2 regions of the Mesorhizobium sp. M1142 genome follow, and region 1 is predicted to be linked to the other one. Evidence: predicted binding sites of a transcription regulator. Region 1 holds the regulator's gene; the other holds the start of a gene.

What was found. The regulator PhoB, encoded in region 1, activates phosphate uptake and scavenging genes when phosphate is short. The targets are predictions, from matches to a motif close to TGTCATNNANCTGTCAT.
Region 2: NKH42_RS26925 (LTA synthase family protein) is a predicted target of PhoB. The motif match lies at 3,193-3,209, and genes of this name have one in related genera.

Annotation. Positions count from the first base shown of each region.
Region 1 is NZ_JAMYMK010000003.1:257,064-263,113, reverse strand. It holds gene NKH42_RS07665 (sugar ABC transporter permease) at 1-450, opposite strand, end outside; gene xylF (D-xylose ABC transporter substrate-binding protein) at 593-1,633, opposite strand; gene NKH42_RS07655 (ROK family protein) at 1,918-3,162, shown strand; gene phoB (phosphate regulon transcriptional regulator PhoB) at 3,172-3,861, opposite strand; gene phoU (phosphate signaling complex protein PhoU) at 3,878-4,585, opposite strand; gene pstB (phosphate ABC transporter ATP-binding protein PstB) at 4,618-5,421, opposite strand; gene pstA (phosphate ABC transporter permease PstA) at 5,418-6,050, opposite strand, start outside.
Region 2 is NZ_JAMYMK010000023.1:12,253-18,302, reverse strand. It holds gene fabF (beta-ketoacyl-ACP synthase II) at 1-780, opposite strand, end outside; gene NKH42_RS26940 (acyl carrier protein) at 815-1,051, opposite strand; gene fabG (3-oxoacyl-[acyl-carrier-protein] reductase) at 1,239-1,976, opposite strand; gene fabD (ACP S-malonyltransferase) at 2,037-3,002, opposite strand; gene NKH42_RS26925 (LTA synthase family protein) at 3,250-5,175, shown strand; gene rpsF (30S ribosomal protein S6) at 5,733-6,050, shown strand, end outside.

The DNA of each region.
Region 1 (6,050 bases):
CGCCAGGCCAATGGCCAGCGCCAGGATCCAGATCCAGGGGTTGCCGAGTTGTAGACCGATCATTCGCACCAGGAAATGCACCTGCGCAAAGCCCATGACCACGCCGATCAGGCCTTCGGCGGAACCGACCGACAGGTCGATATTGCGCATGACGATAACCAGCACCATTCCGGCGGCCATTATGGCCACGGCGGAAGTCTGCACCGAGAGGTTCCAGAGATTGCGTGGCGTCAGGAAGGTCCGGCTGTCGAAGTCGAACGGATTGACGCCGAGCCGTACGCTGGAAACGACATGCAGGCCGACCCAGATGACCAACAGCGCGCCGACCATGCCGAGCATGCGGGTGTCGATCTCGGTTGCCTTGAGAAACCGGGCAACGATGCCGAGCTCGGATTCCCGCGCCCGGTCTGCCGTGCTGTCGACCGGCGTGTTGGAAGTCGTGTCGGTCATCATGTTTCTCCCGCCGGGTTGCCGTCTGCCGCGGATGCCGGAAGCAGCCTAGAAGTTATCCGCCGGAAGCGGAAAAACAATTCTTTTTGAAAAAACGCCGCGGCGAGCGGCCGCGGCGTTCGGACTTCTCGGAAACGTCGGCTCAGTTGCAGACCGCAACAGTGCCAGCCGCCACGCCGGCGCAGACCTCTTCTTTCTTGATCCAGCCGGCGTCGATGACGACGTTGAGGTTATCCTTGGTGATGGCGACCGGAGTCAGGAACAGCGACTTGACCGTGTTGCCGCCGGGCGTGGTGAAATCCTTCACGCCGGCAATGTCGGTCATCTGCTTGCCGTCGGCAAGCTGCGAGGCGATCTCGGCGGCGTTCTTGCCGAGCTCGCGCGCGTCCTTCCACACCGACACGGTCTGTGTGCCAAGCGCGATGCGGTTCAGTGCGGCGTGGTCGCCGTCCTGGCCCGAGACCGGAACCGATCCGGCCAGCCCTTGCGCCGTCAGCGCGGCGACGACGCCACCGGCGGTGCCGTCATTGGCCGCGACCACGGCATCGACCTTGTTGTCGTTGGCGGTCAGGAACTGTTCCATGTTCTTCTGAGCGTTGGCCGGCAGCCAGCCGTCCGTATAGGCCTCGCCGACATTCTTGATCTTGCCGCTGTCGATGGCCTCCTTCAGCACCTCCATCGAACCGGCAAACAGGAAATCGGCATTCGGATCGGAACCCGAACCCTTGATGAAGACGTAGTTGCCTTCCGGCTTCACCTTGAAGACTTCGCGGGCCTGCATGCGGCCGACTTCCTTGTTGTCGAAGGTCAGATAGAACACGTCCTTGTTCTCGATCAGCCGGTCATAGCCGACGACCGGGATGCCTTCGTCCAGTGCCTTCTGCACGGCCGGCCCGATGGCCGAGGCATCCTGTGCCAGGATGATCAGCGCATTGGCACCCTGCGAGATCAGGCTCTCGACGTCGGTGAGCTGCTTGCCGGGGTTGGACTGTGCGTCGGCGGAAATATACTTGTCGCCGGCGGCCTCGATGGCCGCCTTCATTGCGGCCTCGTCGGTCTTCCAGCGCTCTTCCTGGAAGTTCGACCAGGAAACGCCGATGACCTTGTCTTTCGCCTGCGCCACCGACGCCAGCGCCAGCGTCATGGCGACACCCGCCAGAATGGCGGTCGTGAATTTCTTCATCATATCCTCCCTGCGCCGCGTACGGCGTGACCAATTGCTCAACGACCAGCTTAGAAGCTCTAATTTTTTCGAGCCTCGAAAAAATACTGGCCCGATCTCCGGCTGCTGTCAACATCGATTGTGATGGATTTTGATGACTGTGCGAGTTTTTTCGAGCGTCGGAATAAACGATGACAGCGCCACCTGCATCTGACACTATTTGCCGCATCCGACACTATTTGTCGGACATTACCGACGGCTTCCGGTTCATGAGCGGCCGCGGCAACCGGGAGGAAAGCAAAACGATGTCGGTCGGAATCCGCCACGACGATTTGCGCCGGCGCAACCGGGCGATGGTGATCTCGGCGGTGCGCCGGGCCGGCCAGCCGTCGCGTACGGAGATCGCAGCCACCACCGGCCTCAGTCATTCAACCATATCGGCGATCTCCTCCGACCTGATACGGGAAGGCATCCTCGCCGAGAGCAAGGCAAGTGAGGCCGTTTCGTTGAAACGCGGTCGTCCGCAGGTCGGCCTCGCCCTCAACCCGGAAGCGGCGGCGGTGCTGACCGTGGTGTTGTCACTGAATTTCCTGTCGGCCGCCATTATCGACTATGCGGGACAGGTGGTCGCCGAGGAACAGCGCCGGCTGGACACGCTGACCATGCCGCGCGACGAGCTGATCCGCGAATGCATGGCCATCGTCCGGCGCCGGCTCGAGGACCCAGACCTTGACGCCCGCAGTGTCGCCCGCATCGCCCTGGCGATTCAGGGCATTACCGACTCCCCTGCACGCGCCATGCTGTGGTCGCCGATCACGCCGCAGACCGACATCGCCTTTGCCGACATGCTGGAAGACGAATTCGGTATCCCGGCCACGGTGGAGAACGACTGCAATATGATGGCGGTGGCTTTGCGCTGGCGCGATCCGGATCGCTATCGCGACGACTTCATCGCCATCCTGCTTTCGCATGGCATCGGTATGGGGCTTGTGCTGAAGGGCGAACTGTTCACCGGGACGCATTCCTCGGGCGGCGAATTTGGCCACATGATCCATCGTCCGGGCGGAGCGCTCTGCCGTTGCGGGCGGCGCGGCTGCATCGAAGCCTATGCCGGCAACTATGCCATCTGGCGCAACGCCAGGCAGATGAGCGAAGACAGCGAACCTATCGCCGACGTCAGCGACGCCGACATGCGCGCGCTGGCCGCCCGCGCGCGCGAGAAGGATGGGCCGGAACGCGAGGCCTACCGCAAGGCCGGCGAAGCGCTGGGTTTCGGTCTCGGCTCGCTGTTCGCGCTGATCGATCCGGCACCGGTCGCGATGGTCGGCGCCAGTGCCGCCGCCTTCGATCTGATCGAGCCGGCCTTGCGCAAGGCCATCGCCCAGACCGCCGGCGGCCAGCACTCGGGCTCGATCTCCTTCGATACCGAGCCGAACGAATTGCCGCTGATCCGCGAAGGCTGCGCGATGCGGGCGTTAAGCTTCGTCGACCAGGAGATTTTCGCGCCGGGCGCGCAAATGAGGCCCGGCGTCAGAAAGAACGTCGCCTGACCAGGCGGGTCAATCTTCCCTGATCGCATAGCCGGCACCGCGGATGGTGCGGATGACATCCGGCATGCGGCCGTTATTGACGGCTTTACGCAGCCGCCCGACATGGACGTCGACGGTGCGTTCGTCGATGTAGATCGTCTCGCCCCAGACATTATCGAGCAACTGGCTACGCGAGAAGACGCGGCCCGGATGCCGCATCATGAACTCGAGCAACCGGAATTCGGTCGGCCCGAGCCTGATTTCGCTCTTCTTGCGATAGACCCTGTGCGATTCGCGATCGAGCACGATGTCGCCGACCTTCAGCACGCTGGACAGCACTTCCGGCTTGGCGCGCCGCAGCAGCGCCTTGACCCTGGCCATGAATTCCGGCGTCGAAAACGGTTTGACGAGATAGTCGTCGGCGCCGGTCGAAAGACCGCGCACCCGATCGCTCTCCTCGCCGCGCGCGGTCAGCATGATGATCGGCAGCCGCTCGGTTTCGGGGCGCACGCGCAACCGGCGGCAGAGCTCGATGCCGGAAACCGCCGGTATCATCCAGTCGAGCACCAGAAGGTCGGGCACATTCTCCTGCAAACGGATCTCGGCTTCGTCGCCGCGTGTCACCACCTCGACCTGGTAGCCTTCGGATTCGAGATTGTAGCGGAGCAGCACGCCCAACGGCTCCTCGTCCTCCACCACCATTATGCGTGGTGCGATCATCGGCTGGGCACCCCCATCATGTCACCGGCGCGGACATTGTCGTTTCGTCCTGCTTCGGACGATTGACCGGCAATTGTTCGCCGGTCAGCACATAATACGCATTTTCGGCGATGTTGGTGACATGGTCGCCGATCCGCTCGAGATTCTTGGCGCAGAACAGCAGATGCGTGCAAGCAGTGATGTTGCGCGGATCTTCCATCATGTAGGTTAACAGCTCGCGGAACACGGACGTGTATTTGACGTCGATACGCTCGTCGGCGGCGCGCAGCTTGGCCAAGGCGGCCGCATCGCCTGCAGCATACTCCTCGATGACGCCCTGCACCTGGATGAGCACTAGCTGCGCCATCGCATCGATGGAATGCGATAGGTCGCGCGGCGTGGCGCTGAGGCCGACCGCGCTCACACGCTTGGCGATATTCTTGGCAAGGTCGCCGATGCGTTCGAGGTCGCCGGCCATGCGGATCGCTCCGACGACATGGCGCAGATCGTGAGCCATTGGCTGGCGCTTGGCGATCAGGGTGATGGCGCGATCGTCCAGTTCGCGTTGACGCGCATCCATGATGGCGTCGTCGGAGACGACGCGTTGCGCCAGCACGTTATCGGAATTCAACAGGGCCTTGGTCGCCCCGCCGACCATCGAACCGGCGAGGTCGGCCATGTCGCGGATCAGCTTGCTGATCTGCTCGAGATCCTCGTCGAAAGAAGCGACTGTGTGTTCGCCCATGGTCCTGTCCTCATATGCATGATCGGAACGGCTCAGCCGAAGCGGCCAGTGATGTAGTCCTGCGTGCGCTTCTCGCGGGGCGACGTGAATATCTTCTCGGTCCGGTCGAACTCGACCAGTTCACCCAGATACATGAAGGCGGTCTGGCGCGACACGCGCGCCGCTTGCTGCATGTTGTGGGTGACGATGACGATCGTGTAGTCGGCTTGCAGCTCGTCGATCAGTTCCTCGATCTTGGCCGTCGACAGCGGGTCGAGGGCCGAAGCCGGTTCGTCGAGCAGAATGACTTCCGGCTTCACTGCCACGGTGCGGGCAATGCAGAGCCGCTGCTGCTGGCCGCCGGACAGGCTCAAGCCGCTGGCGTTTAGCTTGTCCTTGACCTCGCTCCACAGCGCGGCCCGCTTCAACGCTTGCTCGACGCGGCCGTCCATCTCGGACTTGCCGAGATTCTCGTAGAGCCTGACGCCGAAGGCTATGTTCTCGTAGATCGACATCGGGAACGGCGTCGGCTTCTGGAATACCATGCCGATCTTTGTCCTGAGGAGGTTGAGATCCTGCGACCGGTCGAGAATGTTCTTGCCGTCGAGCAGCACCTGGCCCTCGGCGGTCTGTTTCGGGTAGAGCTCGTAGATGCGGTTGAAGACGCGCAGCAGCGTCGATTTCCCGCAACCCGAAGGGCCGATGAAGGCCGTGACGCTGCGCTCGGGCAGCGACAGGCTGATGTCCTTCAGCGCCTTGCTCTGGCCGTAGTAGAAGTTGAGGTTCTTGACCTCGATCTTCGTCTTCTCGGTGACCGTTTCGGTCATCGTCATGTCCGGGGACAACATCTGTGTCATCTGTCCTCTCTGCGTCCGGTAAGGCTGCGGGCGAGGATGCTCAAGCCCAGAACCGTCAGGGTGATTATGAGTGCGCCGGTCCACGCCAGTTGCTGCCATTCCTCGTAAGGGCTGAGAGCGAACTGGAAGATGGTCACCGGCAGGCTGGCCATCGGCGCGTTGATATTGCTGCTCCAGAACTGGTTGTTGAGCGCGGTGAAGAGCAGCGGCGCCGTCTCGCCGGAAATGCGTGCTATCGCCAGCAATATGCCGGTGACGATGCCGGACAATGCGGCGCGGTAGGCGACCGAACGGATCACCACCCAGCGCGGCGCGCCGATCGCGGCACCGGCTTCACGCAACGCGTTCGGCACCAGGTTGAGCATGTCTTCAGTGGTGCGCACGACCACCGGAATGACCAGGATGGCAAGCGCCACGGCGCCGGCAATGGCCGAGAAATGTCCCATTGGCCGCACCATCAATTCATAGACGAACAAGCCGATGATGATCGACGGCGCCGACAACAGGATGTCGTTGATGAAGCGGACGACGGTGGTGATGCGCGAAAAGCGTCCATACTCGGCCATGTAGGTTCCCGCCAGCACGCCGATCGGCGTGCCGACGACAACGGCGATGATCGTCATCAGCAG
Region 2 (6,050 bases), on a different contig from region 1:
CTTGGCGCCGCGGGCCTTGGCGTGTTCGAGTTCCTCGAGCACGACAACACCGGCGCCCTCACCCATGACGAAGCCGTCGCGATCGCGATCATAGGGACGCGAGGCCGTTTGCGGCGCGTCGTTGCGCTCGGTGGAGAGCGCGCGGCAAGCGGCGAACCCGGCGATCGACAGTCTCGTCACCGGCGCTTCGGCGCCGCCTGCGACCATAACGTCTGCATCGCCCCAGATGATCAGGCGGGCGGCGTCGCCGATGGCGTGCGCACCGGTCGAGCAAGCGGTGACGACGGCGTGGTTTGGGCCTTTCAGCCCATGCCGGATCGAGACCTGGCCGGAGACGAGGTTGATGATCTGGCCGGGGATGAAGAACGGGCTGATGCGGCGCGGGCCGCGTTCCTTGAGGATCATCGCATTCTCGGCAATGCCTTCGATGCCGCCGATGCCCGAACCGATCAGCACGCCGGTGGCGCACTGTTCCTCGTGCGTCTTCGGCTGCCAGCCGGAATCCTTGAGTGCCTCGTCGGCGGCCGCGATCCCGTACAGGATAAAATCGCCGATCTTGCGCAGTTCCTTCGGCTCGAGAACGGCTTCAGGATTGAAAGTGGCATTGGAGCCGTCACCGCGCGGAATGACGTGGGCGACCTTGCAGGCAAGGTCTTCCACCTCGAATTCGGTGATGCGCTTGGCTGCGCTGCGGCCGGTCAGAAGCTCCTTCCAGCTGTGCTCGAAGCCCATGCCGAACGGCGAAAGCAGCCCAAGGCCCGTGACGACGACACGCCTCATCGCAGGTCCTCCTCGGTGATGACTGCAAATAGCGTCAGGCCGAGGCCTTGTCGATGTATTTCACCGCATCGCCAACAGTCAGGATGGTCTCGGCGGCGTCGTCCGGGATCTCGACACCGAACTCTTCTTCGAACGCCATAACAAGTTCGACCGTGTCGAGGCTGTCCGCGCCCAGATCATCGATGAAGCTCGCCTGCTCCGTCACCTTGTCGGCATCGACGCCAAGGTGCTCGATGACGATCTTCTTGACGCGCTCTGCGGTGTCACTCATTTGGGCATCCTCGTCTTTTGGTTGTCTGTCTTCGTTAGCGGGCAGAATGCCGCTAATCAAGCTGAAAGATGGTCCTGCCGGAAACGCAGCGGAACAGGACCGGTTTTTGCCCGAACCGCCGGGTTGCGGGCGGCATTACACGAAAAATCCCATGCATCCAAGACGGAATGAAGCGTTTTCCCAAGTGTTAGATCATTGCCATGCCGCCATTGACATGAATGGTCTGGCCGGTGACGTAGGCTGCCTCGTTGGAAGCGAGGTAGGCGACGGCAGAGGCGACTTCGGCGCCCGTGCCCATGCGCCGGGTCGGGATCGCCGCCATGATCGCCTCTTTCTGCTTGTCGTTGAGCTTGGCGGTCATCGCCGATTCGATGAAGCCCGGGGCGACGCAGTTGACGGTGATATTGCGGGTGGCGATCTCCTGCGCCAGCGATTTGGAAAAGCCGATCATACCGGCTTTGGAGGCGCAGTAATTGGTCTGGCCGGGATTGCCGGTGACGCCAACCACTGAAGTGATGTTGATGATGCGGCCATGGCGGCGCCGCATCATCGGATGGGTAAGCTCGCGGGTCAGCCGGAACACGGCGGTCAGGTTGACCTCGAGCACGCTATCCCAGTCGGCGTCAGCCATGCGCACGAACAACCCGTCCTTGGTGATGCCGGCATTGTTGACGAGGATGTCGACGCCTTCGAGGTCGGCCTCCGCCTTCTGGCCGAGCGCCTTGACGTCGTCGCGGTTGGAAAGATTGGCCGGGAAAAGCTTGACCCGGTCGCCCAATTCGGCGGCCAGCGCCTCCAATTTCTCGATACGTGTGCCATGCAGGCCGACGATGGCGCCCTGGCCGTGCAGCACGCGGGCGATCGCCTCGCCGATACCTCCCGATGCGCCGGTGACGAGCGCCTTGCGGCCGGTCAATTCGAACATTCTTGCCTCCTGATCTGAGCGAACACCCTTTGCATGGAGCGGGGTCAAATCGCCAGTTGATTATGCAAGCGCCGCCAGCGCCGCCTCGACATCCGCCGCGGATCCGATGGCAGTGGTGGCAATATCGCGGTTGATGCGGCGGGCCAGCCCCGACAGCACCTTGCCGGCGCCCACTTCGTAAAGCGTCGCAACGCCGTTGCTGCCGAACCACTCCACCGTTTCGCGCCAGCGCACGCGCCCGATCACCTGTTCGACGAGGCGGCGGGCAATCTCGTCAGGATCGCTCGTCGGGGTCACAGTAACATTCGAGACCAGCGGCACGACCGGCGCACGCTTCGTCACGGCGGCCAACGCCTCCCGCATGATCTCGGCCGCAGGCTTCATCAATGCCGAATGGAAGGGCGCCGAGACCTGCAGCATCAGCGCCCGCTTGGCGCCCTTTTCCGTGCATAGCTTCGCCGCCAGTTCGACCGCCGGCCTGGCGCCGGAGATCACCAGCTGGCCGCCGCCATTGTCGTTGGCGATCTGGCACACCAAGGCTTGCGCGGGATCTTTGGCGGTGCCTTGGGCGGCCTCTGCGCAAGCGGCCTCGACGTCGGCCTGTTCCAGCCCGATGATCGCCGCCATCGCGCCCTCGCCGGCCGGTACAGCCGCCTGCATGGCATTGCCGCGGATACGCAACAGCCGGGCGGCGTCGGCGACCGAAACGAAACCAGCGGCCGCAAGTGCCGAATATTCACCGAGCGAATGGCCGGCGACATAGGTGACCTTGCCGTTCAGGGAGAAGCCGCGCGCCTCCAGCGCCCGGACTGCGGCAAGTGACACCGCCATCAGCGCCGGCTGAGCATTGGCGGTCAGCGTCAGCGTCTCTTCCGGGCCTTCCCAGATCAGCTGCGATAGTTTTTCACCGAGCGCGTCGTCGACTTCCTCGAAGATCTGCCGCGATTCCACAAAAGTATCGGCGAGGTCCTTGCCCATGCCGACAGCCTGGCTGCCCTGCCCCGGAAAGGTGAATGCGATGGCCATCGTCGGCTCCCAGCTGCTGGTTCTCGCTGCCTGTGACGCAAGGCGTGCGCCCAAGTCAAGTCCAACCTTGACCGCTCGGCGTCGGCCGAGTGCCTGTTTCGGCAGGCTTTTTGGCGATCACTCATGATGAAAACCGCTCACGATTTGTTTGCTGGCTCTTCTTATTTCCGCCGCAGGCGCTAGGCTTTGCGTGACAGTTCGATGACAATCGAGTGACGCCTTTGTTGCGGGCCGGGGAACTATTGAAGTGGCAAAGACCAAGCAGAGCGCAGCCGAGGCGGCGCCACAGTTTCTTGAAGGCGATCCGTCGACTGGCTATCTGCCGGCGCGCAGATGGCCTGTCATCCGCTATGGCCTTATCAGCTTGCTGGCTGCGGCTATCCTGGTGTTTGCCATCGAACTGATCGTGCGCGGCAACTTTGCCGGCACCATTGATTTCTTTCTGCAGCCTTTCAAACCCGGCTGGACCACGATCATCATTTTTGCGCTGATCCTCATCGGCCTCGACGCCGTGCTCGGCCGCAGCCATCAGAGCCTGATGATCGTCGCGCCGCTGACATTGTCGCTGGCGTTCGTCGGCCACCAGAAGTCGCTCTATCTCGGCGATCCGCTCTATCCGACCGATTTCCTCTATTCCCGGCAGATCGTGGCACTGATGCCACTCCTGGTCCGCGATCGCCCGGGAACCGCCATTGCCCTGGCGATCGGCATCGTCGGCGGGCTGTCGCTGCTCGTCTATGGCTGGCGGTTATGGCGCCGCCGCGTTCCGGCGCTCAGCCACAAGGGCCGCCTTGCCCGGCTGACGCTGACGGTGCCGCTGATCGCTTTCTTCGTCTCCATCATGGACTATGCCACTTTCTCGTGGACGCGCGACCGGCTGCAGATCATCCCGATTATGTGGGACCAGAAGGAAAACTATGCCTCGAACGGTTTTGCGCTCGCCTTCGCGCTGAACGTCCCGATGGCGCATGTCTCGGCGCCGCCCGGCTATTCCGACAAGGCGATCGAAGCGATCGGCAAACCGCAGGTGATCGCCTCGGTACCTGCCGAGAAGCCCGACATCATCGTCGTGATGAGCGAATCCTTCTGGGATCCGACCAAGCTGCCCGGCGTCACCATCACACCCGACCCTATCCCCAATGTGCGGGCACTGCGCACGGGCTACATGTTCTCGCCCGAGTTCGGCGGCATGACGGCCAACATCGAGTTCGAGGCCCTGACCGGCTTTTCCAACGCCTTCCTGCCGGCGGGCAGCATTCCCTACCAGCAATATGTGCGGACACCGACTCCCTCGCTGGCGACCTTCCTGAAAAGTCAGGGCTACCGAGCGCGCGCCATCCATCCCGGCACCAACTGGTTCTGGAACCGGGGGGCCGTCTATGCCGATTTCGGCTTCAACGACTTCAAGTCCGAGGAGACGTTGCCGCCCATGCAGAAGCGCGGACCGCTCGCGTCGGACGCAGCGATGACCGACGAGATCATCCGCGAAGCCGATACCAGCGCCGAGCCGGTCTTCTTTTTCGCCGTCAGCCTGCAGAACCACGGGCCGTATGAGCCGTATCGCTATACCAATCCGACCCACAAGGTGCAGGCGCCGATCAGCCAATGGGCACGTGAATCGCTGTTGAGCTACGCCGAAGGCTCTTCCGACGCGGACCGCGGCCTCGAGCGGCTGATCGAATGGGCGAAGAAACGCGAGCGGCCGACCGTCATCGCATTCTTCGGCGATCACCTGCCGCCGCTTGGGCCGGTCTACGTCGAGACCGGTTTCCTGAAGGACAATGTCGCGCCGCGCAAGGAGCCGGCCGACCAGATGCTGCAGCACCACCAGACGCCATTGATCGTCTGGTCGAACCGCAGCGGCCCCTCCGAGGATCTGGGCGCCGTCAGCCCGGCCTTCCTGCCCTACCATATCCTGAAAACGGCCGGCATCAGCCATCCCTATTACACCGGCTTCCTCGGCCAGTTGCGAGAGCGCTACCGCGTCATCGACCGTAATTTGCTGTTGGCACCGGGGGGCGAGGCCACCCCCGATTGGTCGCGTCAGAAAGAGATCGACCCGGCAATCCGCGACTTCCGTCTGCTGCAATACGACATGATGTTCGGCAAGCGCCATGCGGCGCCCGATTTCTTCCCCGAAACCACAGGCAAAGTGGCTGCACACACGAGCTGAGGCAGCTGAAGTTGCAGCGTGATGCGCGAACTCCGATCGTGTCGTCGAGAGACGGGAATTGTTGCAGCTGATTGCCGACTGCGTAGAGCTGTTCGATTTGTTGGCGTTACCTCGACCGTCTCCCGCGATTATACGAACAGGGCATCCGGTTTGTTTTGTCAGGCGAAATGCAGGAAAACATTCTTGGGTCCGGGCAGGGAATCCGTAAGACCTTGCGAATGAGGCCAGCAGCCCAATAAGACCGGACAACTCATGTGCTACCTAATCCGGACAACTCATCTGCTTACGACACGTCGGCCGTTTGCCCTTGCCTTGCGGCCAAATTCCTGTATAGACGCCCGCAATCTGCCGGTCCTTGCTGGGGGCTGAACGGAGGGCCGGAGGTTTTTCGAAACCTTCGCGTGAAGCCAGAAGCGCTTCCGCCTCCCGTGTCTCCGCTCTCGACCGTCTCGTCATGCTCCTTTCTTCCCCGCCTTCGCAAGGATTGCGGGTCAGAGAAGTTGCAGAGGCTTTTGCCGCCGGGAACCGGGAGAGAAACGAAGAAAGGCACGAACACTATGGCTCTATACGAACATGTGTTTCTTGCTCGGCAGGACCTCTCGCAGCAGCAGGTCGATGCGCTTGTCGAACAGTACAAGGGCGTCATCACCGCGAATGGCGGGTCCGTCGGCCGGGTCGAGAACTGGGGACTGAAGTCCCTCACCTACCGGGTCAACAAGAACCGGAAGGCATATTATACACTCATGGACATCACCTGCCCCCCGGCCGCGCTCAACGAAATGGAGCGCCAGATGGGTCTGTCCGAGGACGTACTGCGTTTCCTGACCATCAAGGTCGATGCGCATGAGGAAGGTCCGTCGGCAATGATGCAGAAG